DNA from 3 places in the Marinobacter sp. OP 3.4 genome. Region 3 is predicted to be linked to each of the others. Evidence: predicted binding sites of a transcription regulator. Region 3 holds the regulator's gene; each other region holds the start of a gene.
The links. The regulator LexA, encoded in region 3, represses DNA repair genes until DNA is damaged. The targets are predictions, from matches to a motif close to CTGTNTNNNNANACAG.

Region 1: a site for LexA is predicted at 7,354-7,369, ahead of recN (DNA repair protein RecN). Genes of this name have one in related genera too.
Region 2: a site for LexA is predicted at 6,822-6,837, ahead of recA (recombinase RecA). Genes of this name have one in related genera too.

Annotation. Positions count from the first base shown of each region.
Region 1 covers NZ_JAVVLT010000009.1:84,585-94,611, forward strand. Annotated here, with positions in the region: gene carB (carbamoyl-phosphate synthase large subunit) at 1-915, opposite strand, end outside; gene carA (glutamine-hydrolyzing carbamoyl-phosphate synthase small subunit) at 985-2,115, opposite strand; gene dapB (4-hydroxy-tetrahydrodipicolinate reductase) at 2,453-3,259, opposite strand; gene dnaJ (molecular chaperone DnaJ) at 3,268-4,398, opposite strand; gene dnaK (molecular chaperone DnaK) at 4,534-6,456, opposite strand; gene grpE (nucleotide exchange factor GrpE) at 6,582-7,184, opposite strand; gene recN (DNA repair protein RecN) at 7,395-9,071, shown strand; gene fur (ferric iron uptake transcriptional regulator) at 9,232-9,645, opposite strand; gene RO069_RS01535 (outer membrane protein assembly factor BamE) at 9,757-10,027, shown strand, end outside.
Region 2 covers NZ_JAVVLT010000085.1:30,426-40,452, forward strand. Annotated here, with positions in the region: gene RO069_RS14245 (NAD(P)/FAD-dependent oxidoreductase) at 1-537, opposite strand, end outside; gene RO069_RS14250 (DegV family protein) at 782-1,726, shown strand; gene RO069_RS14255 (DegV family protein) at 1,869-2,813, shown strand; gene fdxA (ferredoxin FdxA) at 2,921-3,244, opposite strand; gene mutS (DNA mismatch repair protein MutS) at 3,460-6,078, opposite strand; gene RO069_RS14270 (CinA family protein) at 6,251-6,748, shown strand; gene recA (recombinase RecA) at 6,881-7,933, shown strand; gene RO069_RS14280 (flavodoxin family protein) at 7,959-8,429, shown strand; gene RO069_RS14285 (hypothetical protein) at 8,460-8,744, opposite strand; gene RO069_RS14290 (Lon protease family protein) at 9,082-10,027, shown strand, end outside.
Region 3 covers NZ_JAVVLT010000065.1:39,562-49,588, forward strand. Annotated here, with positions in the region: gene RO069_RS12010 (autotransporter assembly complex protein TamA) at 1-493, shown strand, start outside; gene RO069_RS12015 (translocation/assembly module TamB domain-containing protein) at 490-4,242, shown strand; gene RO069_RS12020 (SIMPL domain-containing protein) at 4,250-4,957, opposite strand; gene RO069_RS12025 (gamma-glutamyl-gamma-aminobutyrate hydrolase family protein) at 4,984-5,727, opposite strand; gene RO069_RS12030 (amidoligase family protein) at 5,720-6,721, opposite strand; gene lexA (transcriptional repressor LexA) at 6,989-7,597, shown strand; gene RO069_RS12040 (cell division inhibitor SulA) at 7,671-8,192, shown strand; gene RO069_RS12045 (hypothetical protein) at 8,272-8,532, opposite strand; gene RO069_RS12050 (DUF6586 family protein) at 8,562-9,035, opposite strand; gene RO069_RS12055 (SOS cell division inhibitor) at 9,225-9,554, shown strand; gene RO069_RS12060 (sigma-54 dependent transcriptional regulator) at 9,790-10,027, shown strand, end outside.

The DNA of each region.
Region 1 (10,027 bases), on a different contig from region 3:
GGACACCCGCGGGTTCATCTCGATGACCACCATGCGGCCGTTGTCCGGGTTGACGCCGAACTGTACGTTGGAGCCACCCGTCTCGACACCGATTTCACGCAGCACCGCCAGCGAGGCGTTCCGCATGATCTGGTATTCCTTGTCGGTGAGGGTCTGGGCCGGGGCTACGGTGATGGAGTCACCGGTGTGTACACCCATGGCGTCGAAGTTCTCGATGGCGCAGACGATGATGCAGTTGTCGTTCTTGTCCCGAACGACCTCCATCTCGTATTCCTTCCAGCCGATGAGCGACTCATCGATCAGCAACTCATTGGTGGGGGACAGGTCCAGTCCCCGGGTGCAGATCTCCTCGAACTCTTCCCGGTTGTAGGCAATACCGCCCCCGGAGCCCCCCATGGTGAAGGACGGCCGGATAATGCAGGGGAAGCCGATCTCATCGGCCACCTGCCAGGCTTCTTCCATGGAATGGGCCATGGTGGCCTTGGGGCACTCCAGCCCGATCCGCTTCATGGCCTTGTCGAAACGGTCCCGGTCCTCGGCCTTGTCGATGGTATCGGCGTTGGCACCGATCATCTCGACGCCGTGTTTTTCCAGGATACCGTGCTTTTCCAGGTCCAGGGCGCAGTTCAGCGCGGTCTGGCCGCCCATGGTGGGCAACAGCGCATCCGGCTGCTCCTTCTCGATGATCTTCTCGACGGTCTTCCAGGTGATCGGCTCAATATAGGTGGCGTCGGCCATGGCCGGGTCGGTCATGATGGTGGCCGGGTTCGAGTTCACCAGGATCACCCGGAACCCCTCTTCACGCAGGGCCTTGCAGGCCTGGGCCCCGGAATAGTCAAACTCACACGCCTGGCCAATCACAATGGGGCCAGCGCCCAGGATCAGGATGCTCTTGATGTCGGTCCGCTTTGGCATTTCTCAGTCAACCTGTCAGCAAAATTCAGATTCGTAGGGCCTTTCGGCAACGCTGTGTCGGGCGTCCGCTTACGCGGACCGTGCTTCCATCAGCCGGATAAACTCGTCAAACAGCGGAGCCACATCATGGGGCCCCGGGCTGGCTTCCGGGTGTCCCTGGAAGCTGAATGCCGGCTTGTCCGTGCGTCGGATGCCCTGGAGCGAGCCGTCGAACAGGGACTTGTGGGTCGCCTCAACGTTGTCGGGCAGCGTGGTCTCGTCCACCGCGAAGCCGTGGTTCTGGCTGGTGATCATCACCGTGCCATCCCTCAGGTTCTGTACCGGGTGGTTGGCACCATGGTGACCATGGCCCATCTTCACGGACCTGGCGCCACTGGCCAGCGCCAGCAACTGGTGCCCCAGGCAGATGCCGAAGACCGGTACCTCGGTTTCCAGCACCTCGCTGATCGCCTTGATGGCGTAATCGCAGGGCTCCGGGTCGCCGGGGCCATTGGAGAGGAACACCCCGTCCGGATTCATGGCCAGCACGTCCGATGCCGGGGTCTGGGCCGGCACGATGGTCAGGTCACAGCCACGGCTGGCCAGCATGCGGAGGATGTTCTTCTTCACGCCGTAGTCCCAGGCCACAACCTTGAAACGGCTCTCGGTGCGCTTGCCATAGCCCTCACCCAGCACCCATTCGGTTTCATCCCAGGTCCAGGTATCCTTGCGGCACACTTCCTTGGCCAGGTCCATGCCCTTGAGCCCGGGGAAGGCCTTCGCCAGCTCCAGGGCTCGCTCAGCGGTAGCGCCCTCGCCCGCCACGATGGCGCCATCCTGGGAGCCCTTGTCCCGCAGGATGCGGGTCAGGCGCCGGGTGTCGATGCCGGCGATGCCGATGCGGTTGTTTTCCTTCAGGTAGTCGGACAGGGTCTTCTGGCTGCGCCAATTACTGGCCAGCAGCGGCAGGTCACGGATAATCAGGCCGGCGGCGTGGATATCGTCGGATTCCACATCCTCGTCATTGATGCCGGTATTACCAATATGAGGATAGGTCAGGGTCACGATCTGACGGGCGTAGGACGGGTCCGTGAGGATCTCCTGGTAGCCGGTCATGGCGGTATTGAAAACCACCTCACCACTGGTTTCGCCGTCGGCGCCGATGGCGACTCCGTGAAACAGGCTTCCGTCTGCGAGTGCAAGGATGGCTGGTGTACTCAAGGCGTGTATCCTCAATCGGGTTCGTTTGGGCAAACGGGAACGCAAGCGCAAATTCAGGTCGCAAAAAAGCGAGAGGGGGTGTTGCCCCGTCCCGCTCTTGTATCCGCCCTCGGAAGTCATCCGGAATCCCGGGCGGGCTTTGTCTTCAGGCTACGCTTGGTGCAGTTAAATCGCCTTATTGTAGGAAATATGACGATCTGTGTCCATCTGAAAGACCTTGCTTGCCACGGAATCCACGGAAGAACACGGAAAAAACAAAAAAGATAAAGACGTTATTGGCCACGAAATCCTTCATCTTTTTTCCTTCCGTGTCCTTCCGTGGGTTCCGTGGCCAAAATCAGTCTTTCAGGGACAACACATCCTGCATATCGTACAGACCGGCGGGCCTGCCCTGCAGCCAGTGGGCTGCACGGATGGCGCCCTTGGCAAAGGTCATGCGGCTGCTGGCCTTGTGGGTGATCTCGATGCGCTCGCCCATAGTGGCAAACAGCACGGTGTGGTCGCCCACCACATCCCCGGCCCGGATGGTCTCGAAACCGATTTCCTTCTGGGGGCGCTCGCCGGTAAAGCCTTCACGACCGTAGACGGCGCATTCCTTCAGATCCCGCCCGAGGGCATCGGCAACGGCCTCGCCGAGACGCAGGGCGGTGCCGGAGGGAGCGTCCTTCTTGTGGCGGTGATGGGTCTCGATGATCTCGACATCATAGTCATCGCCCAGTACGGACGCTGCCGTCTGCAGCAGGTTCAGCACTACGTTGATGCCCACGCTCATATTGGGCGCAAACACCACGGGCACCCGGTCGGCCGCCACCTTGACCTGCTCCTTCTCGGCGTCCGTCATGCCGGTGGTACCGATAATCACCGACTTGCCGTTCTGGCTGCAGAACTCCAGGTTCTCCAGGGTCAGGTCCGGGAAGGTGAAATCGATCAGGACATCGAATGCATCCTTCACATCGGCGATGCTTCCAGCCAGGGCCACGCCATTCTTGCCGATGCCGGCCATTTCACCAGCATCCGCGCCCACCAGCGAGCTTTCCGGATGGACGATGGCAGCGCCCAGGGACAGATCATCCGCCTCGTCAATGGCTTCGATCAGCACCTTGCCCATTCGACCGGCCGCGCCGGTTACCGCAATCCTTGTCATGGCAGACCTCAGAATTTCATTTCGTCAAAGAAGCTCTTCACACCCTCAAACCAGGAGGTTTTCCGGGGTCCATGGTTGTTGCCGTTGTTGCCGTCCAGGGTTTCCTGGAACTGCTCCATCAGATCCTTCTGCTTTTTGGTCAGGTTGACCGGCGTTTCCACCATCACCCGGCACAGCAGATCACCCGCAGGACCGCCACGAACCGGAGAAACCCCCTTGTTTCGCAGGCGGAACAGCTTGCCGGTCTGGGTTTCCGGCGGAATCTTGAGCTTCACGCGGCCATCCAGTGTTGGCACTTCCAGCTCACCGCCGAGGGCGGCGTCCACGATACTGATGGGTACTTCGCAATAGAGGTTGCGACCATCACGGGTGAAGATGGAGTGTTCGCGGACCGCGATCTGCACGTACAGGTCGCCGGCCGGTGCGCCATCAATGCCCATCTCCCCTTCTCCGGACAGCCGGATCCGGTCGCCGGTATCGACACCCGGTGGCACCTTGACGGACAGGGTCTTCTCTTCCTGGAGGCGCCCGGCGCCATGACACTTGCTACATGGATCCTTGATAATCTGGCCGCTACCGCGACAGGTGGGACACGCCTGCTGGACCGTGAAGAAGCCCTGCTGCATGCGAACCTGCCCCATGCCCTTACAGGTACCGCAGATCTCCGGCCTGGAGCCCTTGGCGGCCCCACTACCTTCGCACAGGTCACACTCCACATGGCCAGGCACCCGAATCTTCACCGTGGTGCCGTGGACGGCCTCCTCCAGGTCAAGTTCCAGGGTATAGCGCAGGTCGGCGCCCCGGTTGCTGCGACCCCGGCCGCCGCCACCGAAGATATCACCGAATACATCCCCGAAGATGTCGGAGAAGCTGGCGCCACCGCCACCGAAGCCACCGGCCCCGCCGGCCTGACCATCCACGCCGGCATGGCCGAACTGGTCATAGGCGGCGCGCTTGTTGGTGTCCATCAGCACGTCGTAGGCTTCCGTGGCCTCCTTGAACTTCGCCTCGGCTTCGGCGTCGTCCGGGTTACGGTCCGGATGGTACTTCATGGCGAGCTTGCGGTAGGCCCGCTTGATCTCCTTCTCGTCCGTATCCCGGGATACCCCGAGAACGTCGTAGTAGTCACGTTTGGCCATTCTGGAAAACCTTGTTGAAAAACCTGTCTGTGCTATTCAGATCCGGGCCTCCGGGTATCCGGAAACCCGCCATTCTCAAACGCAGAAAACGCGGGGGCGACAACCCCCGCGTTCTTGCCGGACCGGACGAAACGCTTAGCGCTTGTCGTCGTCCTTGACTTCCTCGAACTCAGCGTCGACGGCGTCATCGGAGCTGCCACTGGCCTGCTCTTCGCCGCCGGCCTGCTGGGCCTGTTCGCCCTGGTCGGCGTACATTTTCTGGGCCAGCTCACCGGATACTTCGGTCAGCTTCTGGGTCTTCGCTTCGATGTCGTCCTTGTCGGAGCCTTCCAGCGCTTCCTCGAGTTCCTTGATGGCTGACTCGATGTTCTCCTTCTCGCTGTCGGTGACCTTGTCACCGGCATCATTCAGGGTCTTGCGCACGGTGTGGACCATGGCATCGCCCTGGTTACGGGCCTGGACCAGTTCCTCGAACTTGCGATCTTCCTCGGCATTGGCCTCAGCATCGCTGACCATCTTCTCAATCTCGTCGTCGTTAAGACCGGAAGAGGCCTTGATCACGATGGACTGTTCCTTGCCGGTTGCCTTGTCCTTCGCGGACACGTTCAGGATACCGTTGGCGTCGATGTCGAAGGTCACTTCGATCTGCGGCACGCCACGGGGCGCCGGCGGAATGTCCGCCAGGTCGAAGCGGCCCAGCGACTTGTTCTGGGTCGCCTGCTTGCGCTCACCCTGGACCACATGAATGGTCACGGCGGTCTGATTGTCTTCCGCCGTGGAGAAAGTCTGGGACTTCTTGGTCGGAATCGTGGTGTTCTTCTCGATCAGCGGCGTGGCTACACCACCCATGGTTTCGATGCCCAGGGTCAGCGGGGTCACGTCCAGCAGCAGAACGTCCTTCACGTCGCCTGACAGGACCGCACCCTGGATGGCGGCACCAATGGCCACGGCTTCGTCCGGGTTGACGTCTTTCCGCGCTTCCTTGCCGAAGAAGTTCTTCACCTTCTCCTGCACCATCGGCATACGGGTCTGACCACCCACCAGGATCACCTCGTCAACCTCGTTGGCGGACAGGCCGGCATCCTTCAGGGCCACCTTACAGGGCTCCAGGCTGCGCTCGACCAGTTCTTCCACTAACGCCTCGAGCTTGGCCCGGGTCAGCTTGACGTTCATGTGTTTCGGACCAGCCTGGTCAGCCGTGATGTACGGCAGGTTGACGTCGGTCTGCTGGCTGCTGGACAGCTCGATCTTGGCCTTCTCGCCGGCTTCCTTCAGGCGCTGCATCGCCAGGGAGTCACCGCGCAGGTCGATGCCGCTGTCCTTCTTGAACTGGTCCGCCAGGTATTCGATGATCTTCAGGTCAAAGTCTTCACCACCCAGGAAGGTGTCACCGTTGGTGGCCAGAACCTCGAACTGGTGCTCACCGTCCACATCGGCGATCTCGATGATGGACAGGTCAAAGGTACCACCACCCAGGTCATAGACAGCCACGGTGCGGTCACCGCTCTGCTTGTCCATGCCATAGGCCAGTGCCGCAGCGGTCGGCTCGTTGATGATCCGCTTCACTTCCAGGCCGGCAATCTTGCCGGCGTCCTTGGTGGCCTGACGCTGGCTGTCGTTGAAGTACGCCGGCACGGTGATGACCGCTTCGGTCACCTTCTCGCCCAGGTAGTCCTCGGCGGTCTTCTTCATCTTTTTCAGGACTTCCGCGGACACCTGGGGCGGTGCCATCTTTTCGTCTTTCACCTCAACCCAGGCGTCACCATTGTCCGCCTTGGTGATCTTGTAGGGCACCATCTTGATGTCCTTCTGAACCACATCGTCCTCGAAGCGACGACCGATCAGACGCTTGATGGCATACAGCGTATTGTGGGGGTTGGTCACCGCCTGACGCTTGGCGGACTGGCCAACCAGCGTTTCACCATCGTCGGTGTACGCGATGATGGAAGGCGTGGTGCGATCGCCCTCTGCGTTCTCGATCACCTTGACCTTGTCGCCATCCATGATGGCAACACAGGAGTTGGTCGTGCCCAGGTCGATACCGATAATCTTGCTCATGAAATCACTCCAGTTAGCTGTTCAGTCCGGATGCTGCCTGATCCGGATTCACCTGATTCTTTTCCGGCCCACCAGGGACCGTGTCTTGACTGTTACCTGCCTATATTGGCTCCGACGCTGACTTTTCAAGCCTGCTCGTCGATTTTTGGCGCATCCTCAGCCTTGGCGACCACCACCATGGCCGGACGCACCAGACGCTCGTTCAGGGTGTAACCCTTCTGCACCACGGCCACCACGGAATTGGGCTCGGCGTCCGGCGCCGGCACCATGGACATGGCTTCGTGCAGCTGCGGGTCAAAGGGTTCGCCCACCGGGTTCAACTGCTGCACGTTGAACTTGCCCAGACTCTTAAGGAACAGGTCCAGGGTCATTTCCACCCCTTCCCGGATGGACGTGACAACGTCGTCGGATTCCTGCTTTCCCTCTGTGCTCTCAACGGCCTTTTCAAGGCTGTCGGCCACCGGCAGCAGTTCCTTGACGAACTTTTCCAGGGCAAACTTGTGGGCTTTCTCCACGTCGATCTCCGCCCGGCGGCGCACGTTCTGCATTTCCGCCTGGCTCCTGAGCACCTGGTCCTTCAGTTCCTGGACGCGGGCTTCCATGGAATCGGCGTCCTCCTCCGGTGAGGAGGTCTCGCCCGGCTGCTGCTCGGACACCGGCTCACCGGCCCGCTCCTCCGCTTTCAGCTCTTCATCGACATTTTCGTTGCGATTTTCGTCAGCGCTCATCAGCTACTCCCGGTTATTCCTGCGCGCGACCATGGCCGCGCCGTTACCCAATGATGGTGAATTGCCATCGGATATGGGGCCCAAATAAACGCTTTCAACCATGACTGTTTCACAGAATTCACCACACTGGATTTGCATACAGTGATTTTGCTGTATATATTCACAGTCACTGTATGTTTCAACAGTGTTCGTGACTCAGGGAGACACCACATGCTGACTCAACTCACGGTTTCCAACTACGCCATTGCCGAACGCGTCGAACTCCAGTTCCAGAAGGGCATGACCGCCCTCACCGGGGAAACCGGCGCCGGCAAGTCCATCGTGCTGGATGCACTCGGGCTGGCCATGGGAGGCCGTGGCGATGCCAGTGCTGTTCGCCATGGCGCCAAGCGGGCGGATATCACCGCCACCTTCGACATTGCCCGGATTGCCGAAGCCCGGGAGTGGTTGGAGGATCAGGACCTGGATGACGGCAACGACTGCATCCTGCGGCGGGTGATCGGTCGGGATGGCCGCTCCCGCGCCTACATCAATGGACAGCCCTGCCCGCTGAACCAGTTGAAGGAACTGGGCGCCACATTGATGGACATTCATAGCCAGCACCAGCACCAGTCTCTCCTGAAGAAGGACACCCACCGTCGACTGCTGGACGAATTCTCCGGCTCCGAAGATCTGGCCATCAAGACCCGCCTGGCCTGGAAACAGTGGCACCAGGCCCGGGAACGGCTGATCAGCCGACAGCAGAACGCGGATGAAACCGAAGCCCGGTTGCAGCTCCTGCGCTACCAGGTCGACGAACTGGACCGCCTCGCCCTTGAGGAGGACGAGCAGGCGCGCCTTGAGCAGGAACAGGAACAGCTCAGCCACGCGGAAACCGTGCGCCAGCACAGCCACCATGCTGCCATGCTGTGCTCCGAGGATGAAACCAGCGCCGCCGACATGGTACGCCAGGCCCTGCAGCAACTCGAGCAACTGCCGGTCCAGGTACCGGCCCTGGCCGACACCATCCAGATGCTCAACGAAGCACAGATCCAGTTATCGGAGGCCGGCAACAACCTGGTCCATTTCGTGGAGGATTACGAGGCGGACCCGGAGCGCCTGCAGGAAGTGGAGGATCGACTCAGCGCCATTTACCAGCTGGCCCGCAAGCACCGCATCCAGCCGGAGGAACTGCCGGATCTGCACCAGCGCCTGGGTGAGGAACTGGCCGAACTGGATGGCAGCGAAGGCAGCCTGGAGCAACTGGAAGCCGACGTGGAGAACTATCGTCAGGCCTACCAGACGGTGGCCGACAAACTGTCCAGGGCCCGCCGCGAGGGGGCGGCCACACTGGACCAGCGCGTGGGCCAGGAACTTGCGGAACTGGGCATGCCGACCATGCAATTCACCAGTCAGCTTGATACCCGGAACCAGGAACCCAGCCCGGCGGGTAACGAAGACATCGAGTTCCTGATCAGCGCGAACCCGGGTCAGCCCGCACGCCCCCTGGCCAAGGTGGCCTCCGGTGGCGAACTGTCCCGTATCAGCCTGGCCATCCAGGTGGTAGTGGCCCAGACGTCCACCACACCCACCCTGGTGTTCGACGAGGTGGATGTGGGCATTGGTGGCGGCACGGCGGAAGTCGTGGGCCGGCTGCTGCGCTCACTGGGGGAAAGTGGCCAGATCATCTGCGTGACCCACCTGCCCCAGGTGGCGGCGCAAAGCCACCAGCACCTGTTCGTCAGCAAGTTCACCGAGGCGGACACCACCTTCTCGAAGATCGAAACGCTGAACGATCAGGGCCGCATCAGTGAAGTGGCCCGGATGCTGGGCGGTGTGGACATGACCGAGCAGACACTGGCCCACGCCCGCGAGATGTACACCAAGGGACAGGCCACCCACCATTGAAATAAACGCTGATTTTCAAGTTGCTCTCATCGACTCCCTTCTCACCAGAGAGCTTTTCGAGCGCCGCCCCGGCGCTCTTTTTTTTGGCAGGATGTCTGAACAGACGAAGGGACAGGGGTAGCGGCCACGGGTTGCGACCGCTACCTGGAAGGCTGGCGTATCAGGACTTCTTGATCGGCTTAACGTAGAGGATCAGGCTATGGTCCACGATTTCATAGCCGTGCTCTTCCGCAATCTTCTTCTGGCGCTCTTCAATCACTTCGTCAACGAACTCGATGACTTCGCCGGTCTGGGTACAGACCATGTGGTCATGGTGATCGTCCCCGGCCATCTCAAAGACCGCGTGGCCACCCTCAAAGTTATGTCGCAGCACCAGTCCCGCTGCTTCAAACTGGGTCAGCACCCGGTAAACCGTCGCGAGCCCAACGTCGTCACCCTGATCCAGCAACTTCTTGTAGACGTCCTCAGCGCTCAGATGGTGCTCTTCCGACGTCTCCAGGATATTGAAGATCTTCACTCGTGGCAGAGTGACTTTCAGACCCACCTTGCGCAGTTCGGCGTTTTCAGATGACATAATGCTCTTCGCTCTTTGGTGTGTTCAGTGCTTCCGGTATTATACCGCCATATTTTGTCTCATAAACCGTTTCATTTCCGGCTAAAAGGACTTCTGTTCCTGATGCACCTGATCCATAAAGTTGTACCCATCCTCCTGCTGACCCTGCTTGCCGGCTGCGTATTCCCCGGCGTTTACAAGATCAACGTCCAGCAGGGCAACATCGTCACCGACGAGGAAATCGCCCTGCTTGAACCGGGCATGTCGCGCTCCCAGGTGCATTCCGCCCTCGGCACCCCCCTGACGCTCAATCCGGCGGACACCTCGGTCGAGTACTACATCTATACCTTCCAGGAGGCTGGCGGAAAAATACGGAAACAGAAAGTGACCGTCCACTATGAAG
Region 2 (10,027 bases), on a different contig from region 3:
GCGCGCAATGTCGTAGCCAAAGCCGGTGGCCCCCATGGTGGGAATGGAAAGACCACCGCTGGCGATCACCAGGGCGTCGCAATGGATGGCGCCATGGCTGGTTTGAAGTTGGTATCCTCCGGCGCGGTCCGTCACCGAGTCCACGCTGGTTTTGAGTCGTAGCTCGGCACCGGCCCATTCACACTCGGTCAGCAGCATATCCAGAAGGTCTTTGGCGCTGTCGCGGCAGAACAGCTGTCCCGCGGCTTTTTCCACATGTTCGATGCCGTGGCGTTCCACCAGGTCCAGGAAATCCTGGGGGCGGTAGCGCTTGAGGGCGGAAATGCAGAAGTGGGGGTTGTCGGACAGGAAGTTCGCCGGCGTGCTGTTGAGGTTGGTGAAGTTGCAGCGGCCACCGCCGGACATCAGTATCTTCCGACCGGGTTTGGTGGACCGCTCGATCACCAGCACCCGACGCCCACGGTAGCCGGCCGTGGCGGCACACATCAGGCCTGCCGCGCCAGCACCAATAATGACGACATCGTAGGTCTGGGCCATGGTTGTCTGCTTCCTGTCCTGTCGGGGGCGGCAGTATAACGGTCACGGGTAATCGTACAATACCCTTGGTGGCCGGTGGTTTCCGGGGCCAGAACGTAAGCAATTGTGAAATGACACTCCCGGTGGGCTCCCGTTACCATGGCCGGGCTCGACTATTCCGGACAAACCTGTATGTTCTTAATGGATAACAACAAGGGCCTGCTCCCCCAAGCAGCCGGGCCTGACATAAAACCTGGAGGACGTAATGAAAGTTGGCCTGATCGTGGACTCCGCCTGCGACCTACCCCATGAATTCATTCGCCGGCATGGCATCTTCATCCTGCCGCTGACCGCGAAGATCGATAACCAGACCTTTATTGACGACCACAATCCGGAAACCACGGAAGATTTTTATCAGCAGGGACTGTTGGGCAAGGGGCATCATGCTGAAACCGAAGCTTTCTCCGTCGCCCAGATTCGTGAACTCTTCCTGGAGAAGGTCGTGCCCAACTACGACGTGGCCATCTGCGAAACGGTGGATCGGTCACGCAGCCAGATCTACCAGAATGCCTCCGAGGCGATGAATATGGTGATGGCGCAGGCCAAGTCCGTCCGCGAGAAAGCCGGCGTTGAGGGCAACTTCACCATGCGGGTTATCGACAGTGGGCAGTTGTTCGCAGGGCAGGGGCTGCTGGCCGCCTATACGGTAAGCCTGCTGGGCAAGGGGCTGTCCAAGAACGCGCTTCGCCATGAGGTGGAGAAGTTTGCGCAGAAGGTCTGGATCTGCGTGGTGCCGAAGGACCTGAGTTATATCCGCGAGCGTGCCCGTCGCCGGGGCGACAAGAGTGTATCCGGTATCGTGGCGTTCCTGGGCAAGGCCCTCAACATTACCCCGATTATCTGGGGCAAGGGCGTTATCGGCAAGCCGGTGGCCAAGACACGGTCCATGGATGGCGCCGTGGAAAAGGTGATGGATTACGCCGTGCGGCGTGTGGAGGCGGGGCTGCTGGCGCCGATTGTGTCCATATCCTGTGGCATGAGCTGGGAGGAGATTGACGCACTGCCAGGGCTGGATCGCCTGCGCAGGGTCTGTGAGGAGAACAATGTGCAACTGCTGCTGTCGCGTATGGGCATCACCAGCAGCATCTATATAGGTCCGGGCAGCATCTGCCTGTCATTGGCGGCGGAAGACCACGAGTTTGAAGCCTGACCGGGCCCGACTGTGACATCCGTCACACCGGGTCAAAGGTTGACAAGGACCACACTGAAACCATGAGCGCTTTCTGGTAAAAAGCGCCTCCTGTCACATTACTCGCCGCTTCCCCCCAGAGCGGCGTACTTCGGGAGGCGTTATGCGTGTTGGTTTGATAGTGGACTCGGCCTGTGATCTGCCACCCGAGTTTATCCGCAAGAACGATATCTTTATCCTGCCACTCACGGCCATCATTAACGGTCAGACCTACGTGGACAACCATGATCCCGCGATCACGGCGGAATTCTACGATCGTGGCCTGCTGCTGAAGGGCCATCACGCGGAAACGGAGGCCTTCAGCGCCGAATCCATCCAGAAGCTGTTCCTGGAAAAAGTCGTGACGGAATACGACATGGCGTTCTGTGAAACGGTGGACCGGTCCCGCAGTGAAATCTTCGATAATGCCACAATGGCCATGAACCAGGTGATGGCGCGCTACCAGCCCATCCGCGAGAAGGCCGGCCGTTCGGGGCCGTTTTCCATGCGCGTCATCGACACCGGCCAGGTGTTCGCCGGACAGGGGCTTATGGCCGCCCATACCCTGCGGCTGATCGACCAGAAGCTGTCGAAGAATGCCCTCCGTCACCAGGTGGAGACCTTTGCCGGCAGCATCTACACCTGCTCCATTCCCCGCGACCTGCACTACATGCGCGAGCGGGCCCGCCGGCGTAACGTGAAAAGCATTTCCGCCGTCAGCGCCTTCCTGGGTAAGACCCTGAATATTACCCCCATTGTCTGGGGGCACGGTGCGGATGGTGCCGCGGTGGCCAAGACCCGGAGTTTCGATGGGGCGGTGGAGAAGGTGCTGGACTATGCCGTCCGTCGGGTGGAGGCCGGATTGCTGACGCCCTATGTGTCACTGTCGTGCGGCATGTCGGCGGCGGAAATCGAGCAGTTGCCTGGCCTGGACCGGTTGCGAGAAGCCTGTCGCCGCCACAAGGTGGAACTGTTGCTGTGCCAGATGGGCATCACCAGCAGCATCTATTTGGGCCCGGGCAGTGTGTGCCTGGCCCTTGCTGCCGAAGACCACGGCTTCGAGGACTGAGGCGGAAACAGAAAGGGGGAGCCGGCCGGCTCCCCCTTTTTTCCTGATTCACAGGTCGCCATGCCCGGACCCTGTCCTGCGGACCGTCCGGGTATGGGTCGCGGTGATCAGCGCTCCAGGTACTGAAGCTTGTCGGGCTTGCCGTCCCATTCTTCCGCGTCGGGCAGCGGGTCTTTCTTCTCGGTGATGTTCTCCCACTTGGCGGCCAGCTCGGCGTTGATCTCGATGAACGGTTCCTGCCCGGCAGGCAACTCGTCCTCGGAGAATATGGCCTCGGCCGGGCACTCCGGCTCGCACAGTGCACAGTCGATGCACTCGTCAGGGTCAATCACCAGAAAGTTCGGGCCTTCGTAGAAGCAGTCCACCGGACATACTTCCACGCAGTCCGTGTACTTGCACTTGATGCAGTTGTCGGTAACCACAAACGTCATAGTCAGATTCCTGGTCTGGTGGTCTGTCTCATCAGTGGGGTGGTTCTGGTGTTATCGCCTGCGACAGGTCCCGATTCGGGGCCTGTCGTGGAGGGCGCCCGCCACCCTTCGTTCTGATCATTGGTATTTGGAGGCCGATATTGTAGGGAGCACCCGCCCGCCCCGCAAGCGCTACGGCGCTATAACCTTATGAGGGCGGGTTTTCAGGCGTGGCGCTATCCCTTCGTGCCGGCCAGGCGACGCAGTTCGTAGAGTTGTTCCAGCGCCTGCCTGGGCGTGAGGTCATCCGGGTCCAGTTCCGACAGGGCCTTTTCCACCGCGCTGGGTTCGAGGCTGGCAAACATGTCCCCCTGAAAGGCGTCGGGTGGCGTGCTGGCGGGCCCCGGTCCGGCCGGTGACGAGGCGGACATGGTTACCGGCTCCTGGTGCTCACCCTCCAGTCGCTGCAACTGGGAGCGGGCCTGGGCGATGACCGTTTGGGGGACCCCCGCCAGTTGCGCCACCTGGAGGCCGTAGCTCTGACTTGCGGGGCCGTCATGGACCGTGTGCAGGAAGACGATGCTGTCGTCGTGCTCGGTGGCGGTCAGGTGGACGTTCACCGCGTGGTCAAGCTGATCGGCAAGCTGGGTCAGCTCGAAATAGTGGGTGGCGAACAGGGTATAGCAGCCCACCTCCCGCGCCAGGTGTTCCGCCGTGGCCCAGGCCAGGGACAGGCCGTCGAAGGTGCTGGTGCCCCGGCCCACCTCGTCCATCAATACCAGGCTGTGGCGGCTGGCGTTGTGGAGGATGTTGGCGGTTTCGGTCATTTCCACCATGAAGGTGGAGCGGCCACCGGCGATGTCGTCGGAGGACCCCATGCGGGTGAAGATCCGGTCCACCGGGCCCAGCACTGCCCGGTCCGCCGGTACGAAGCTGCCGCAGTAGGCGAGCAGGGCTATCAGGGCGGTCTGGCGCATGTAGGTGGACTTACCCCCCATGTTGGGGCCGGTGATCACCAACATCCGCCGCTGTTCGTCCATCAGCACGTTATTGGGTACGAAGGGCTCGTCCAGCAGTTGTTCCACCACCGGGTGCCGACCGGCGTCGATATCCAGGCCCGGTGCCTCGCGGAACTCCGGCGCGGTGAACCTCAGGCTGGTGGCCCGCTCGGCGAAGTTGGCCAGCACATCCAGCTCCGCCAGGGCCTGGGCGCTGTCCTGGAGTTGTGGCAGCTGTTCCGCGAGCGTTTCCAGCAGTTGGTCATACAGGCCTTTCTCCCGGGCCAGGGCCCGGCTCTTGGCGCTCAGGGCCTTGTCCTCGAATTCCTTCAGTTCCGGGGTGATGAAGCGTTCGGCATTCTTCAGGGTCTGGCGGCGGATATAGTCCACCGGCGCCTGATCCGACTGGGCACGGCTGATCTCGATGTAGTAACCGTGCACCCGGTTGTAGCCCACCTTCAGGGTGCTGATGCCGGTACGTTCCCGTTCCCGGGTTTCCACGTCCAGCAGGAACTGGCCGGCGTTCTCGCTGATATTACGCAGGTCGTCCAGCTCATCGTCGAAGCCTTCCCGGATCACGCCGCCGTCGCGGATGACCACCGGCGGGTTGTCGATGATGGCCCGTTCCAGCAGGTCCGCCAGTTCGGGATACTCACTGATCAGGCTGGCCAGCTTCACTACATGGTGAGAGTTGACCGGCCCGAGTGCCTGTTGCAGGTCGGGCAGGGCAGCGAAGGCATCCCGCAGGCGGGCCAGGTCACGGGGGCGGGCGGAACGCAGGGCAACCCGGGCCAGGATGCGTTCGATATCGCCCACCCGTTTGAGCAGGTCATGCACCGGCTCGTAATGGAAGCCGTCCAGCAGGGCTGACACCGCGTGCTGGCGCTGGTAGACCTGTTCCGAATCCCGTAGCGGGCGGTTGAGCCAGCGGCGTAATTGGCGGGCGCCCATGGCGGTGGCGGTGCGGTCCATCACCCAGGCGAGGGTATGCTGGTGACCGCCCAGCAGGTTGGTGTCGATTTCCAGGTTGCGACGGCTGGTGGCGTCCAGTACCACCGCATCTTCCCGCCGTTCCCGCGTCAGCTTGCGGATATGGGGCAGGGCGGTGCGCTGGGTTTCGCGGGCATACTGCAGCAGGCAGCCAGCGGCGCAGATGGCCAGGGTCAGGTCCTCACAGCCAAAGCCGGTGAGGTCCCGCACCTGCAACTGCTGGGTCAGCAGGCGGTGGGCCGTGTCCGCCTCGAACAGCCAGGGCCCCTGGCGACGAATGCCGCTGAGGCCGTCCAGCAGGTCCTCGAAGGGAAAGTCCTCGCTGATCAGCACTTCCGCCGGGCGCAATCGCTGGATCTCTTCCTGCAGGGCGTCGGTGCCCTCGATCTCCGAGACGGCGAAGCGGCCACTGGAGATGTCCAGGGTGGCAATGCCAAACCCTTCCCTGTGATGGAAGATGGACAGCAGCAGGTTGTCGCGCCGGTCTTCCAGGAAGGCCTCGTCACTGAGGGTACCGGGGGTGATGATGCGCACCACCTTGCGCTCCACCGGGCCCTTGGCGGTGGCCGGGTCGCCGATCTGCTCGCAGATGGCGATGGACTGACCGGCGCGAACCAGGCGGGCGATGTAGTTCTCGGCGGCATGGTAGGGCACTCCCGCCATGGGGATCGGGTTGCCCCCGGACTGGCCCCGGGCCGTCAGGGTGATGTCGATCAGTTCGGCGGTCTTCTTGGCGTCATCATAGAACAGCTCGTAGAAATCCCCCATGCGGTAGAACAGCAGTTCATTGGGATGCTCCCCCTTGATCTTCAGGTACTGGCGGATCATGGGGGTGTGCCTGGAAAAGTCGTTCTGTGCTGCCGACATGGTATGTGCGCCCAGTTGGTGGAGTCTGAGAAATCCCGGTGTAGAATCGGCAAAAAGCCGGTGCCCCGAAACCTGCGTGATAGCAAACCACACCGTGGTGTTATTGTCGCCCGCAGACAGGGCCACCGGATTGTAAGAAAATATGACGCTGGATGAAACGAGGAGGCTGTGGATGCTGAAAGACTCGACCATGGAACAGGCCGCCAACCACCTGGGTGACCTCCTTTCCCTGAGGGGGCAGACCATGGTGACGGCGGAGAGCTGCACCGGCGGCTGGATCGTAAAGGCCCTGACCGACCGGCCCGGCTCGTCGGACTACGTCCTTGGCGGCCTGGTGACCTACAGCAACAGCATGAAACGTGAGCTGCTGCACGTTTCTGCCGAAAGCCTGGAGCGGGACGGTGCCGTCAGTGAGCCGGTGGTGCGGCAGATGGTGGCTGGCGCGGTCAAGGCAACCGGCGCGGATTTCGCCATTGCCACCAGTGGCGTGGCGGGTCCGGGCGGCGGCAGCGAGGACAAGCCGGTGGGCACGGTCTGGTTCGCCTGGGGCTCGCCGGCGAACGGTATCGTGGCGCACCGCTGCCATTTCGACGGTGACCGCGATGCGGTCCGGCGGCGGAGTGTGGTCTATGCGCTGCAGGGGCTGACGGATTACGTCCAGACGCTTTGATCCCGTGATACACGCCCCCCGGCAGGGGATTTGTTGAATGGGGTTGGTCTGGAATCAGGACTGTGGTTTAATACTGTTCAAGTATACAGTAAAACGGTCCGGGACAGTCGGAAACATTGAGGGTTTGCACTGATGGAAGACAATCGCAACAAAGCACTGAACGCGGCACTGAGCCAGATTGAACGCCAGTTCGGCAAGGGCGCCGTCATGAAAATGGGCGACCAGCCCCGGGAAGCCATTCCGGCGGTTTCCACCGGCTCACTTGGCCTGGACGTGGCCCTGGGTATCGGTGGCTTGCCCTATGGCCGGATCTGTGAAATCTATGGTCCGGAAAGCTCCGGTAAAACCACCCTGACCCTCCAGGTGATCGCCGAAGCCCAGAAGGACGGTAAAACCTGTGCCTTCATTGACGCAGAGCATGCCCTGGACCCGGTTTACGCCGAAAAGCTTGGTGTGAATGTGGATGAACTGCTGGTGTCCCAGCCGGATACCGGTGAGCAGGCCCTGGAAATTGCCGACATGCTGGTGCGTTCAAACGCGGTGGACGTCATCATCGTCGATTCCGTTGCGGCCCTGACTCCGAAAGCGGAAATCGAAGGGGAAATGGGGGACAGCCATGTGGGTCTGCAGGCCCGTCTGATGTCCCAGGCCCTTCGCAAACTGACCGGTAACATCAAACACGCCAACTGTCTTCTTATCTTTATCAACCAGATCCGGATGAAGATCGGTGTGATGTTTGGCAGCCCTGAAACCACCACCGGCGGTAACGCCCTCAAGTTCTATTCCTCGGTGCGCCTGGATATCCGCCGCATCGGCTCGGTCAAGGAAGGTGACGAGGTGGTGGGCAATGACACCCGGGTCAAGGTAGTGAAGAACAAGGTGTCGCCGCCCTTCAGGCAGGCCGAGTTCCAGATCATGTACGGCAAGGGTATCTACCACATGGCGGAAGTGGTGGACATGGGTGTCAAGGAAGGGTTCGTGGATAAGTCCGGTGCCTGGTACGCCTACAAGGGCGACAAGATTGGCCAGGGCAAGGCGAACGCCGCCAAGTTCCTGGAGGATAATCCGGACATTGCCACCGAAATTGAAACCGCCATCCGCGAAAAGCTGATGCCCAAGCCGGTATCCAAGGACAAGGAGCAGGCAACCGCCGAAGCAGAGGAAACCAACGGCGAACTGCTCTGATCCATTGATCGGACCGGGAGGAATCATGGCAAACGGTAAGAAACTGCTGATTGTCGCCCATGCTCCCTCACCCAACACACAACGGCTCAGGGAAGCCGTTGCCGAGGGAGCCAGTCACCCGGACATCGAGAATGTCGAGGTGCGGGTACTGGCGCCACTGGATGCCGGTCCGGATGACGTATTGTGGTGTGACGCCATTGTCCTGGGCACCACGGAAAACCTGGGCTACATGAGTGGTGCGCTGAAGGATTTCTTCGACCGAAGCTACTACCCCTGCCTCGAAGAGACCCAGGGCCTGCCTTTCACGTTCTACATCCGCGCCGGTCGCGATGGTACCGGCACCCACCGGGCGATCGATAGCATCACCACCGGATTACGGTGGCGTCAGGTGCAGGAGCCCGTGCTTTGCCGTGGCGAATTCCGGGAGGCGTTCGTGGGCCAGTGCCGTGATCTTGGCATGGCCATGGCCGCCAGCCTGGATGCCGGGCTGCTGTAGTCCGGTTTCCGGGGCATGCCCTTCGCGGCATCAGGCGCTGGTGCGGAGGTTACGTCCGCGCCGATCTTCCAGAGTGGTTTCCTTGCCGGTACGTGGGTGCAGCAGCATCGGGCGCCGCCGGCTGCTTTTCCGGCGCCTGTCGGGGCCCTTGAAAGCCTCCTGGCGACGACGCCGGTCCGGTTGCACCCGGCGATCCCTTACCGGTTCGGCAGGCGCTGGCGGGGTGTCGTCCACCCGGACCACTTCCCCGGCGGGTGTCCTGGCCGGTCGGTCGAGTGCCGTCAGCGAATGGGCAAACGTTTTTAGGATTTCCACGTTATTGATCTCCCTGAAAAATAATTCCCTGACCGCCCTGGTCGACTTCGGAATGATAAGTGTGTGGCCGAATTCTGGTAGTTTGTCACTCCTGTTTATCGGCTCCGCCCGGGCGATCTTTAGCCCGTCCCGGGGATGCCCAAGCAAGAAACGTGCACCGGTGCGCATTCCTGGTGCCCGGTTACGGCACAGGCGACAGATGTGACAGAACCGCCTAGAATGACCGGTTTCCCCGGCAGACATAGTGTCCCGTCTGGCTAACGAGTTACCCAGACGGGACACTAGCCACTATGCTGGGAACGTGCGACCACCCATTCGAGAACAACAGGACATCACATTGAAGGCTTTGCCCCTGAATCAGCTTTACAAGGCTTGCGTTCTAAAGGATCTCCCCTTCAAGACCACCCGTCAGCTGGATCCCCTGGCCGAGATCGTTGGCCAGAACCGTGCCCAGGAAGCTGTACGCTTTGCGCTCAACATGCCCCACGGCGGTTACAACGTCTACGCTGTGGGCCGCAATGGTCTGGGCAAGCGCACCATGATGTTGCGCTACCTGGAGCACCATGTGGACGAGGACCATCGCATCCACGACTGGTGCTATGTGGCCAATTTCGACGATCCCCGGGTACCGCGGATGATCCGCCTGCCGGCCGGGGAGGGAGGCAATCTCAAGCGGGACATGGAAAAGCTCATGTCCCGCCTGGTGAAGATGATTCCGCAAACCTTTGACAGTGACAGCTTCCTGGAGCGTGCCGAGCAACTCAAGGGCGAGTACGGCAAGAAGCAGGAAGACGAGCTGGAAAAGGTGGCCGACCAGGCCAAGCGCAAGAAGGTCAGCCTGACCCTCACCACGCCCGGCGGTTACCGGCTGGTGGCCATGAACGGTGACGAGCCCCACACGGCGGAGACTTTTGCCGAGCTGAGTGAAGCCCAGCGCAACAAGTTCGAAGAGGACATCAACAAGCTTGAGAAGAAGCTGCGGCAGGCCGTGCGCAAGATTGCGGACTGGGAGCAGGAGTATGCGGAGAAACAGCAGGCCCTGAACCAGGAGACCCTGGAGTCCATTTCCGGCCACCAGATCGACGAGCTGGTCAAACGCTACGAGAAAGAGCCGGATGTGGTGGACTATCTCGAAGCCGTTCGTAAAGACCTGGCGGAGAACCTGGACATCTTCCTGGATGACAACGAGGACCAGGCGGCCATCGCCTATGCCTCCCTGGACAAGAAGATGCCCCGCCGTTATCTGGTAAACCTGCTGGTGCACCAGAAGAGCGATGAAGTGC
Region 3 (10,027 bases):
CACCGGCGGACTGAGGGAATTCTTTTCAACCGTTGATGTCCTGCAGGTCACCACCCAGGCCAAGGGGCTGATCACCCTGGCCGATAACCATCGTTTCCTGGGCCGGGTTGACGTTGGCGCCGTTGCCACCAATGATTACTCCGCCATACCGCCGTCCCTGCGTTTCTTTACCGGTGGCGACCAGAGTGTCCGTGGGTACGGCTACGAGACCCTGACACCGGAGGATTCGGACGGCGCCGGCGTTGGTGGGCGCTACAAACTGGTGGGCAGTGTGGAGTACCAGTACGAAGTGGCGGACAACTGGCGGATTGCCACCTTTGTGGACAGGGGTAACGCTATCGACAACCTGGCGGATCCGCTGGCCACCGGTGTTGGTGTCGGGGTGCGCTGGATCAGTCCGGTGGGCCCCCTGCGGCTGGACATCGCCAAGGGGCTGGATGAGGAATTCGGCGGTGGCTGGCGACTGCACTTTTCCATGGGGCCGGAGCTATGAGCAGGGTGACATCAGCGCTGAAAACCGGGCTCAAGTGGCTGCTGATCACCCTGCTGGTGATCCTGCTGCTGGTGGTAGTGCTGATCGGGGCGATCCTGGCTGCCTTGCGTTCCGACCCTGGCACCGCCTGGGTACTGGAGCGGATTCCCGGGCTGGAAACCACAGACGCCCGTGGTTCCATCCTGGGGGAGTGGCAGGCCGGCCAACTCACCTGGCAGGGCTACGGTGTGAGTGTGGAGGCCGAATCACCACTGATCCGCTGGCGGCCGGCCTGCCTGTTGCGCCAACGGGTCTGCCTGGAGCGCCTGGAGGCGGATGCCCTGGACGTCACCCTGTCCGATACCGGGGCGGAAGAGCCCCAGGAGGAGGGCGGCCTGATCGAACTGCCGGACATCGCCCTGCCGGTGAACCTCGATGTCGGCTCCGTTGAGCTGGGCCCCTTCCACCTGAACGACACCCTGGTCTGGGATCGACTGACCCTGGGTGCCGAGGGTGGCGGTTCCGACTTCCACATCCGGGAACTCACCCTGGTGCGGGACGACCTCTCGGCGGCGCTGGATGGTCGTATTGAAACCCGCGGTGACTGGCCGCTGGCGGTGAACCTGGACCTGCAGTTGCCGCCACCCTCCGGAGACCAGTGGCGGGTAAGCGGCGAGTTCCGGGGCAGTGTGCGGGACCTGCGCACCAGCCTGGTTTCGTCCGGCTACCTGGATGGCCGCCTGGACGGCGAACTGTCTCCCCTCGACCCGTCGCTGCCGGCCTCCCTGGAGTTCCGGTCGGACCGCTTCCATGCCCTGGAAACCCTGCCGGAAACCCTCACGCTTGAGGACTGGACCCTGACCGCCCGGGGCAACCTGGAGAACGGCTATCGGCTCAAAACCCGGGCCAACCTGCCGGGCCAGCAGGGGGATATCGGTCTCGATATCTCCGGCCGGGTGACCCAGTCGGAGGCGGATCAGTTGCAACTGACCCTGAGCGGCCCCTCGGTGACCGGGGAAGGCCAGGCCGAGCTGTCGGTGGACGGGCAGGTGTCCTGGGAGGATCAACTGACGGCGGAGGCCCGGGTGGCCATGGGGGCCTTCCCCTGGTATTCGCTGTTGCCCGACGTGCAGCCACCGCCAGTCACCATCCAGTCCCTGGAGGCCAGTGCCGGGTATGCCGAAGAGCAGTATCAGGCCACCCTGAACCTGAAGGCGACCGGCCCCATGGGAGACAGCACCCTGGACACCCGGATCGACGGTGACCTGCAATCCGTGAAACTGACCGAACTGATGATGACGACCGGTGCGGGAAGTCTGCAGGGCGAGGCCGAGGTGGGCTTCGCTGATCGCCTGGACTGGCAGGCGGACCTGACCCTGCAGGATTTCAACCCGGGGTTCTGGGTGCCTCAGGCCACCGCAAGCATCAGTGGTTCCGTGGATTCCCGGGGTCAACTGGATGCGGAAGGCCGGCCGGATTTCACCGCCAACTGGGACCTGGACGGGCAATGGCAGGAGGCACCACTGGCCAGTCAGGGACAGGTGGAGGCCTCCGCCGGGCAGTGGCGGATTCCCGAGGTGCTGGCGAGCATCGGCGAGAACCGTGTCACCGCCTCGGGGCAGCTACAGGACCCGCTGGGGCCGTCGGGGGAGCTGTCCGTGGAGGGCGCCCTGGAGCTGCCGGAGCCGGGCCTGATTGTGCCTGGCCTGTCCGGCACCCTGAACGGAACCGTCTCCCTGTCGGGGCCCATCCGGCTGCCCCGGGGCAACCTGGATCTCTCTGCCAGCGGACTGGCCTGGCAGGACCAGGTCAGTATCGGGAGCCTGGACCTGCAGGCCCGGCTTGATGAGTCACAGTCACTGGAAGCGGGCTTGACGTTATCCTCCCTGCAGTCGGGTGGACAGACCGTGGAACAGGCCGAGGCCGACCTGCAGGGCACCCTGGATGATCACCGCCTGGCGCTGTCGGTACAGCATCCGGAGGCGGTGGTGGAGGCCGCCCTGTCCGGTGCCTGGCAGTCCGCGGACGGTGGCCAGTGGCGGGGGCAGCTTGCCAGCGGCGAGGTGGACCTGACCGGGCCGGATCAGACCTGGCGGCTGGAGGAGCCGGCCACCATCGACTTTGTCGACCAGACACTGACCCTGGGGGCCCACTGCTGGCGATGGCAGGACAGCACACTCTGCGCCGGCGAGCAGACGCTGTTTCCGGATACCGCGCTGGCACTGGAGATCAATGATTTTCCCACCGCCACCCTGGCGCCACTGCTGCCGGAAACGGTGAGCTGGAACGCCATGATCAACGGTTCCCTGGATGTTGAACTGGCGGAGGATGGCCCCCGTGGCACCGTCCAGTTGGGAGCGGGCCCCGGCGACGTGGTGGTGACCCTGGGGGAGGACCAGGAAACCCTGGACTACCAGACCCTGGACGTGACGCTGGATATGGAGCCCCGGGTGGCCAGGGTGACACTGCGGTTCGATGGCCAGGATGTGGGCAGGCTGTCGGTGGACCTGTCGGTGGACCCCACCGCGGAGGACCTGCCGGCCACCGGCTCCTATGACCTTGAGGGGGTTGACCTGGAGATGCTGGGGGCCTTCGTTGACCTGGAGGACATCGGCGGCCAGATCGCCGGCTCCGGTCGTCTGGAAGGGCCGCTGATGGCTCCCCAGGTATATGGGCAGGTGTCCCTCACCGGGGGGCGGCTGATCGATGAGAAGGTGCCCATCCCGGTGGAGGACCTGAACCTCCAGGCCAACTTCAACGGCAGTCAGGCGGACCTGGAGGGAAGCTGGCAGAGCAATGGCACCGGGCGGGGCGAGATTGGTGGCAGCGTGGACTGGTCCGGCGAGCCCCGGTTCACCGTGACCCTGAACGGCGAGAGGTTGCCCCTGCACTACGAACCCTACGCGGACCTGGAGGTCTCCCCGGACCTGGAGATCCGAATGGCTGACGGCGGACTGAGTGTTGCCGGCCGGATTGCCATCCCCAGGGGGCGTATCGAGGTCCGGGAGTTGCCCGAGCAGGCGGTCGCGGTATCCGATGATGAAGTGATCGTCGGCGATGAAGCGGAATCCGAAGGCGGTCTGTCGCTGAATATGGACGTGACCGTGGTTGTGGGGGAGGAAAAGGTCAGCTTCGAGGGCTTCGGTGTGACCGGGGACCTGGAGGGGGAACTGAATATCGGCAACGACATGGACACCCGGGGTTCCCTGCAACTGGTGGATGGGCAGTACGAGGCCTTCGGCCAGGAGCTGGAGATACGACGGGCGCGCCTGGTGTTCCTGGGGCCGGTGAGCGAGCCCTACCTGGATATTGAAGCCATTCGCGAGGTGGACGATGTGGTGGCCGGCATCCGCCTGTCCGGCCCGGCCCGGGAGCCGGAGACCGAGGTGTTCTCGGAACCGGCCATGTCCCAGAACGAGGCCCTGTCGTACCTGATCCTGGGGCGCCCCCTGCAGAGCCAGGGAGACCAGAACCAGGTCAGCCGCATGGCGCTGGCCCTGGGCCTGAACCGTGCCAGCGGAATCACCCGGGGTCTCGGTGAGGCGTTCGGCATCAAGGACCTGACCCTGGAGGCGGAGGGGTCAGGCGAGGATTCGGCGGTGGTGGCCAGCGGCTACCTGACCGAGGACCTGAGTATCCGCTACGGGGTGGGGCTGTTCGAGCCGGTGACGACCGTGGCTCTGCGCTATGACCTCGGGCGCTATTTCTACATCGAGGCCGCCAGCGGACTGGCGGCCTCACTGGACATCTTCTACAACCGGGACTTCTGAGCCCGGCTCATTCCATGGTGAAGGTGGCCTGGACCGTGGCATTGATGTCCCGGGGCCCGACTTCGCTGACCGTATCCGCCGTTGCCGAGGCCTCCTGCATGCGCATCATGATGGGGCCGCCACCGGACGATTGCAGGTTCAGGGACTTGACCTCCCCACAGTCCATGCCGAGCTGTTCCGCCGCAAACTGGCAGCGGTCCCGGGCGTTGCTGATGGCCTTGGCCAGTGCATCCTGCTGGAGCTGCTCCTCGTCGGAATGGAAGAACTGGTGCTGGCCCAGGTTGTAGTTCATACCCAGGTCCTGAGCCCTGGTAAGCACCGGGTTCAGCAGGGTCAGGTCATGGACCTCAAAGCTCACGGTCTGACTGGCGACGGCGATGGTCTTCGGTTCCTCCGATTCGCCATTGCGGGGATGGTGCTGCCGCTGGTAGAGGTGGGCCGAGGCGTCGCTGTAGTCCACCAACTGGTCGCGGATATCGGTAATGCTCTCACGCCAGCGTTCCATCACGGCCCGCACCTCGCTGATAGCCTTGTCGGAATCCTCGTGCTCCGCGGTGACGGTGAAACTTAGACGGGCGCTGTCGGGTATGTACCTTACCTTTCCCTCGCCGGTCAGGCTGACCTCGGCGGGGGCGGCCAGGGCGGGTGCCACCGGCAGGACCAGGAGGGCGGCCAGGGCTGGGGTGCCAATCAGGCGGGTGATACTGCGGGTCATCGGTTTCTCCTTAATGATGTCGACAATCAGTCCGTCGGTTCGGGCAAGTCTTCCCGGACCAGGCGGGCAAGTTTGAGTTGCTCGGCGGTATGCACGAAGTCCGAAAAAATGCGCCGATGGGGGCCGTGGTAGAGCAGGTATTCCGGGTGCCATTGCACCCCCATCAGCCATTGCCCGTGGGTGTTCTCAAACGCCTGGACAAACAGGTCGTCGTCCAGGGCGCTGACCCTGAGCCCACGGCCAAGCCACTGGATGGCCTGGCTGTGGATGCGGTTGGCGCCGATACTTCGCGACCTTATGATCCTGCCAAGCCGGGTTGGTTCCACCACGCGAATCCTTTGCAAGGGTAGCAGCAGTGGTCGATGGCGGGTATGAACCCTTAGCGGGGTCACGTCCTGGCACAGGGAGCCGCCCCGATACACGTTGATCAGTTGTGCGCCACGACATATCCCCAGTACCGGCAGATGCAGTCGTTCTGCTTCCCGTAGCAGCATCTGGTCAGTGCGGTCCCGCTTGCGGTCGTACCGGGCCTTAACCTGGGGCTGCTGGCCATACAGGTCGGGGTGGATATGGGTGCCGCCGGACAGCACGATGCCATCCAGCAGGGACACGTCAATGTCGCGTCCCGGGCGGATGAAATGGGTATGGGCCCCGTAAAGCCGCAGCCCCAGGCTGATCAGCCGGTCCGAGGTGCGCCGGCGGGCGGGGCCACTGATGCCAATGGTCAGCCCCGGCACCTCCCGGTCGTCGTCGGTATGAGGGTCAGACATAGCCCCGGTTCTCCAGCCATTGCTGACAGCGGCTGCGCCAGGTGCTGGTCAGGTTCCTGAAGGACAGGGTCCGGCCCTCACGGAACAGGTCGTTCAGTTCCTTCTGCTGTTTGGGGTGCGACACGATCTGCTCCAGCACCACCCAGTCGTTCCAGACCGTGGAGAAGTGCCAGGCCGGGTTGTCGATATCACAGTCCGGCAGCCGATAATGAAGCGTTGGCCTGGACTTGATCCGGGGGTCGTCCACGTACTCCGCAAGCAGGTCCGCATCCAGGTGGGCGAACAGTGGCAGCAGGTCCAGGGCCCGGTTGCGGGTGGGGTTGTCCTCCAGGTAGTCACGCATCAGGCCCTCAAGGTCCGGCGAATAGTCCTCCGCGATCAGGCGGTCCACATAACTGCCGGCCCAGGGTTCGATATAGTTGGTGAGCTTGCGGCTGAAATCCAGCTGGTGGCGGCCCTTGAGCCAGTCGTAGAGGGCGGCGAAGGTCTGCAGGTAGCGGCGCAGGGTATCCGCATCCAGGTTCGGCAGCTCGGGGTTGAGCTGGAGGCCGAAGGCGTAGAGGATGGCCTCCCGGCTGCCGACGGCTCCGGCTTCCCGCAACCGGTCCGACAGCACCTCGATGGTATCGAGCTGGTCAAAGGGCACCGGCGGCGAGACGATCTCCAGGGGTACCAGGCGTTCGGCGGCGTAGTCGATCATTTCCATGGCATGGCCGCCAAGCTCCCGCAGGGACTCCGGCACCCGTTCATCCCGCAGGTCCAGGTCCTTGATGGGGTCGGAGTCCAGCTCAACGGTGAATTCCCCCAGCGGCGTGTCCACCTTGCTCACGTACCGGCCGCTGTTGCGGGCGGTTCCATCCAGGATGTCCGCGGTCAGGGATACCAGCTTCTCGTAGCCCAGGCCCGAGATTTCGATCTCCACTCCCACTCTTCTGGTCTTTCCGTCCCGAGTGGTCATCACGTCGGGCATCCTGCAGCGACTGGCCATGGGCATTGCTCCCCAGTTTGGGTTGATGGTGGTTAGTCTGTCCATCCCGGTGGCCGGGGTGGTCTGTTGCTTTGAAAGACGCTCCGCCGTGAAGGACATGCCGGCTTCGAGCATACAGGGGTTTACACTGGATAAAATACTGTATAAAGTCTTGGTTACTGTATATAACCCCAGCATCGGCGGACACCAGTCCTGCCATTGTGCCAGAAATGGTACCGGAGATTGTGCCGGAGGAAGGCCGGGGCAGGGAACTGCCACAGGAGAGAAAGCGCCATGAAACTGACTGCAAGACAGAGCCAGGTACTGGATATCATTCGCCGCTACGTGGATGAGACCGGCTATCCGCCGACCCGGGCGGAAATTGCCCTGGAACTGGGTTTCCGTTCCGCCAACGCCGCCGAGGAACACCTGCGGGCACTGGCCCGCAAGGGTGCCATCGAGATGGTACCCGGCACCAGCCGTGGCATTCGCCTGCCCGAGGAGGAGGAAGACCCCGGCCTGCCGGTGGTCGGCCAGGTGGCGGCGGGTAACCCGATCCTCGCCCAGGAGAACATCGAGGACTACTGCAGCCTGCAGCCGGAGTTCTTCCATCCGTCAGCGGATTACCTGCTGCGGGTCAGGGGGATGAGCATGAAGGATATCGGCATCCTGGACGGTGACCTGCTGGCGGTGCATCGCACCCAGGACGTCCACAACGGTCAGGTGGTGGTCGCCCGGGTGGGGGAAGAGGTGACGGTCAAGCGTTTCCGCCGCGAAGGCCCCCAGGTGCAGCTCATCGCCGAGAACGAGGAATTCGAGCCGATTGTGGTGGACCTGCGTGAGCAGGAATTGGTGATTGAAGGGCTCGGGGTCGGCGTGATTCGCCGTTCCGACCTGCACTAGACGATTAAACCTGCACCAGACGAATAAAACAGTGGCCCCGGGCAAGGGGCCGCAGCGAATCCGGGAGGATCTCATGGAACAGTTGGGTTTGAGCATGAATATGGCCGCCATGCCTGCAACCGGCGCGATGGCGCCGCAGGCGGCGGTGCGGCCCCGGCGGTTGCATGCCGATGGGTCACCGGTTTCTTCCGGTCCGGCCCGGGTCGAGGCGTCCGGTCAGGCTCCGGCAACCGGCACGCCCCGGGCGAATGTGACGGAAGTCATCCTGCCGCCGGGTCAGGTGGAGAACTTCCAGTTGCTGCTGCCAATGCTGACGCAACTGAACCAGGAGCGTCGGTGGCTGGCATGGATTGATCCACCTCAGGAGCTGGTCAGCAAATGGCAGACCATGCACGGCATTGTCGCCAGTGAGCTGCTGGTACTGAGGTCCTCCCGTGACTATTCAGCCTTTGAGTTGGCGGAACGGGCCCTGGGCGCCGGCACCTGCCACGCCGTGGTGATGTGGACCAGCCGCCTGTCCAGTCATGATTTCGGCGCCCTGGAGCAGGCGTCGGCGCAGGGGCAGAGCCACGGAGTCATCCTCCGGACCCGGTAGCCGTTGCGTTGCGGGGAAGCAGCGTGCCTCGGGGCGTCAGGATGTAGCATGGCCCGACCGCGCCCCGGGCGCCTGCCATTCAGTGAAGGGTATGGTGGGCGTGAGGCTCGAAATCTTCCGGATCGGCATCCTCCCACTCGACGGCGTCGTTGATCTGTCCCACCGCCTGGATGCCGGCGTCGATCATGGCGCGGGCAACGGTCATATCCCGGTTTTCCATCAACTCACGGGCCTCCTGGGAGAAGGATATCCGGACCAGGGGCGCTGAGTCGTCATCCACGCGCTTGAGGGCGTAGTCGCCGTTGTTCAGTTGTACGATTTCAAAGAATGAAGGTGACATAGAATCCTTACTTCAGGCTTGGATGGCGGTTACCACTCGGCGTGCCGCTCACCCAGGTCGTTAACAAGTGTTTTCATGGCTGCCAGGGTGTCCAGCAAGCCCTCCGCGGAACGATCCGGGCCGGTGGCCGCGGATATCGCGATGACGTTATCCTCCGATACGTTCTTCTGCTGCTTTGGCGGCTGGTTCTGGGACAGTTCCAGTTGATCCAGGTGGTGCCACCAGCTATCGGGGGTACGGGACAGCTCGCCCAGGACCTCGGCGTCCGGTGTATCCGCGATCAGCGTGGACAGTTCTGCCAGGGAGCTCGGCATGGCGTGCTTGTCCTGGTGATAGCGGGCTACCAGGGCAAGCAGCAACTGCCGTGCGCGCAGGGACAGTTCGATCGCCCCCTGGATACAGGCCTCCCGCTCAGTGGTGGAAGCCTGATTCCGGGCGGACCGGGCCAACTGCGTGGCCAGGTAGATTTTCTGGGATACCAGGGACTGCCACTGTGATGACATGACGTACCAACCCTCGTGTGTCTGTCGTGTGACCTGGATGCGGAATAAACGTCCAAGTTTACCAGAACGTGGAGGGAATTTCTTCGTTATCGGGTGTTATTGTACGGTCGAAAGGTCAGGACTTTTGCGGAGGCCGGCCTGTATACTCGCGGATATAACCGGATTCCAGAACCAGCAAGGGGAGATGTCATGTCCGATGAAGCCAATCAGGCGCTGGCGCGCCTTGATCAGCGTATTGCCGACCTCTGGGAGGCATTGCAGGCCAGTGACTGGGACCGGTTGGCGGATCTGAATCGTGATGTCCGCAATCTCGTTGATCCGGTGATGAAGGCCCTGGAGCGGGAGCAGTTGCCGCTGGAGGCGGTCCAGCAGCGGCTCTCCGAACTGGACGGCTTTGTCCGGGAAGCCGATGCCGCCGCCCGGGAGGCCCGGGACGAAGCCCGGGATGCGCTGGAGCAGGCGGGCCAGAACCGCAAGGCGGCCAATGCCTATGCCAGGGTGTCGAGCCGTAACCGGTGATCCGCATTCCTTGGCGAGGTCGGGTACCCGTCGGGATGGGAGCGGTGACAGATCCGCACTGGTCCTTTGCGTCATAAAATTGACTCTCTCTCCGTTAACGTCTTAAATACCGCACAAATAATCAAGACTCCGTAGCCTCACAGGCGCCGGAAGAAGAGCGTGCGGAAACTGCCGTCCCCGACAGGTGTACCCGCACGGAACCACAACGCTGCGCTGACCAAGAGATTTCATCTGCATGTCGATGACCGATACTGTGCTGGTATTGAGCAAGGACGCGTCACGAGCCAGAGATCTGAAGACCATTCTTGAATTTGTGGGCGAGGAAACCGTCCTGGATGACGGGCCTTCCCGCGATTTACTGACCACCGATGATGAGCAGGCCCGGGCCGACCTTGGGGTGGCGATTATTGCCAGCGAGGAGCCGGCGGATGTTGTTGATGACATCGGCATGGTGTGCAGTGCGGAACCTGGCC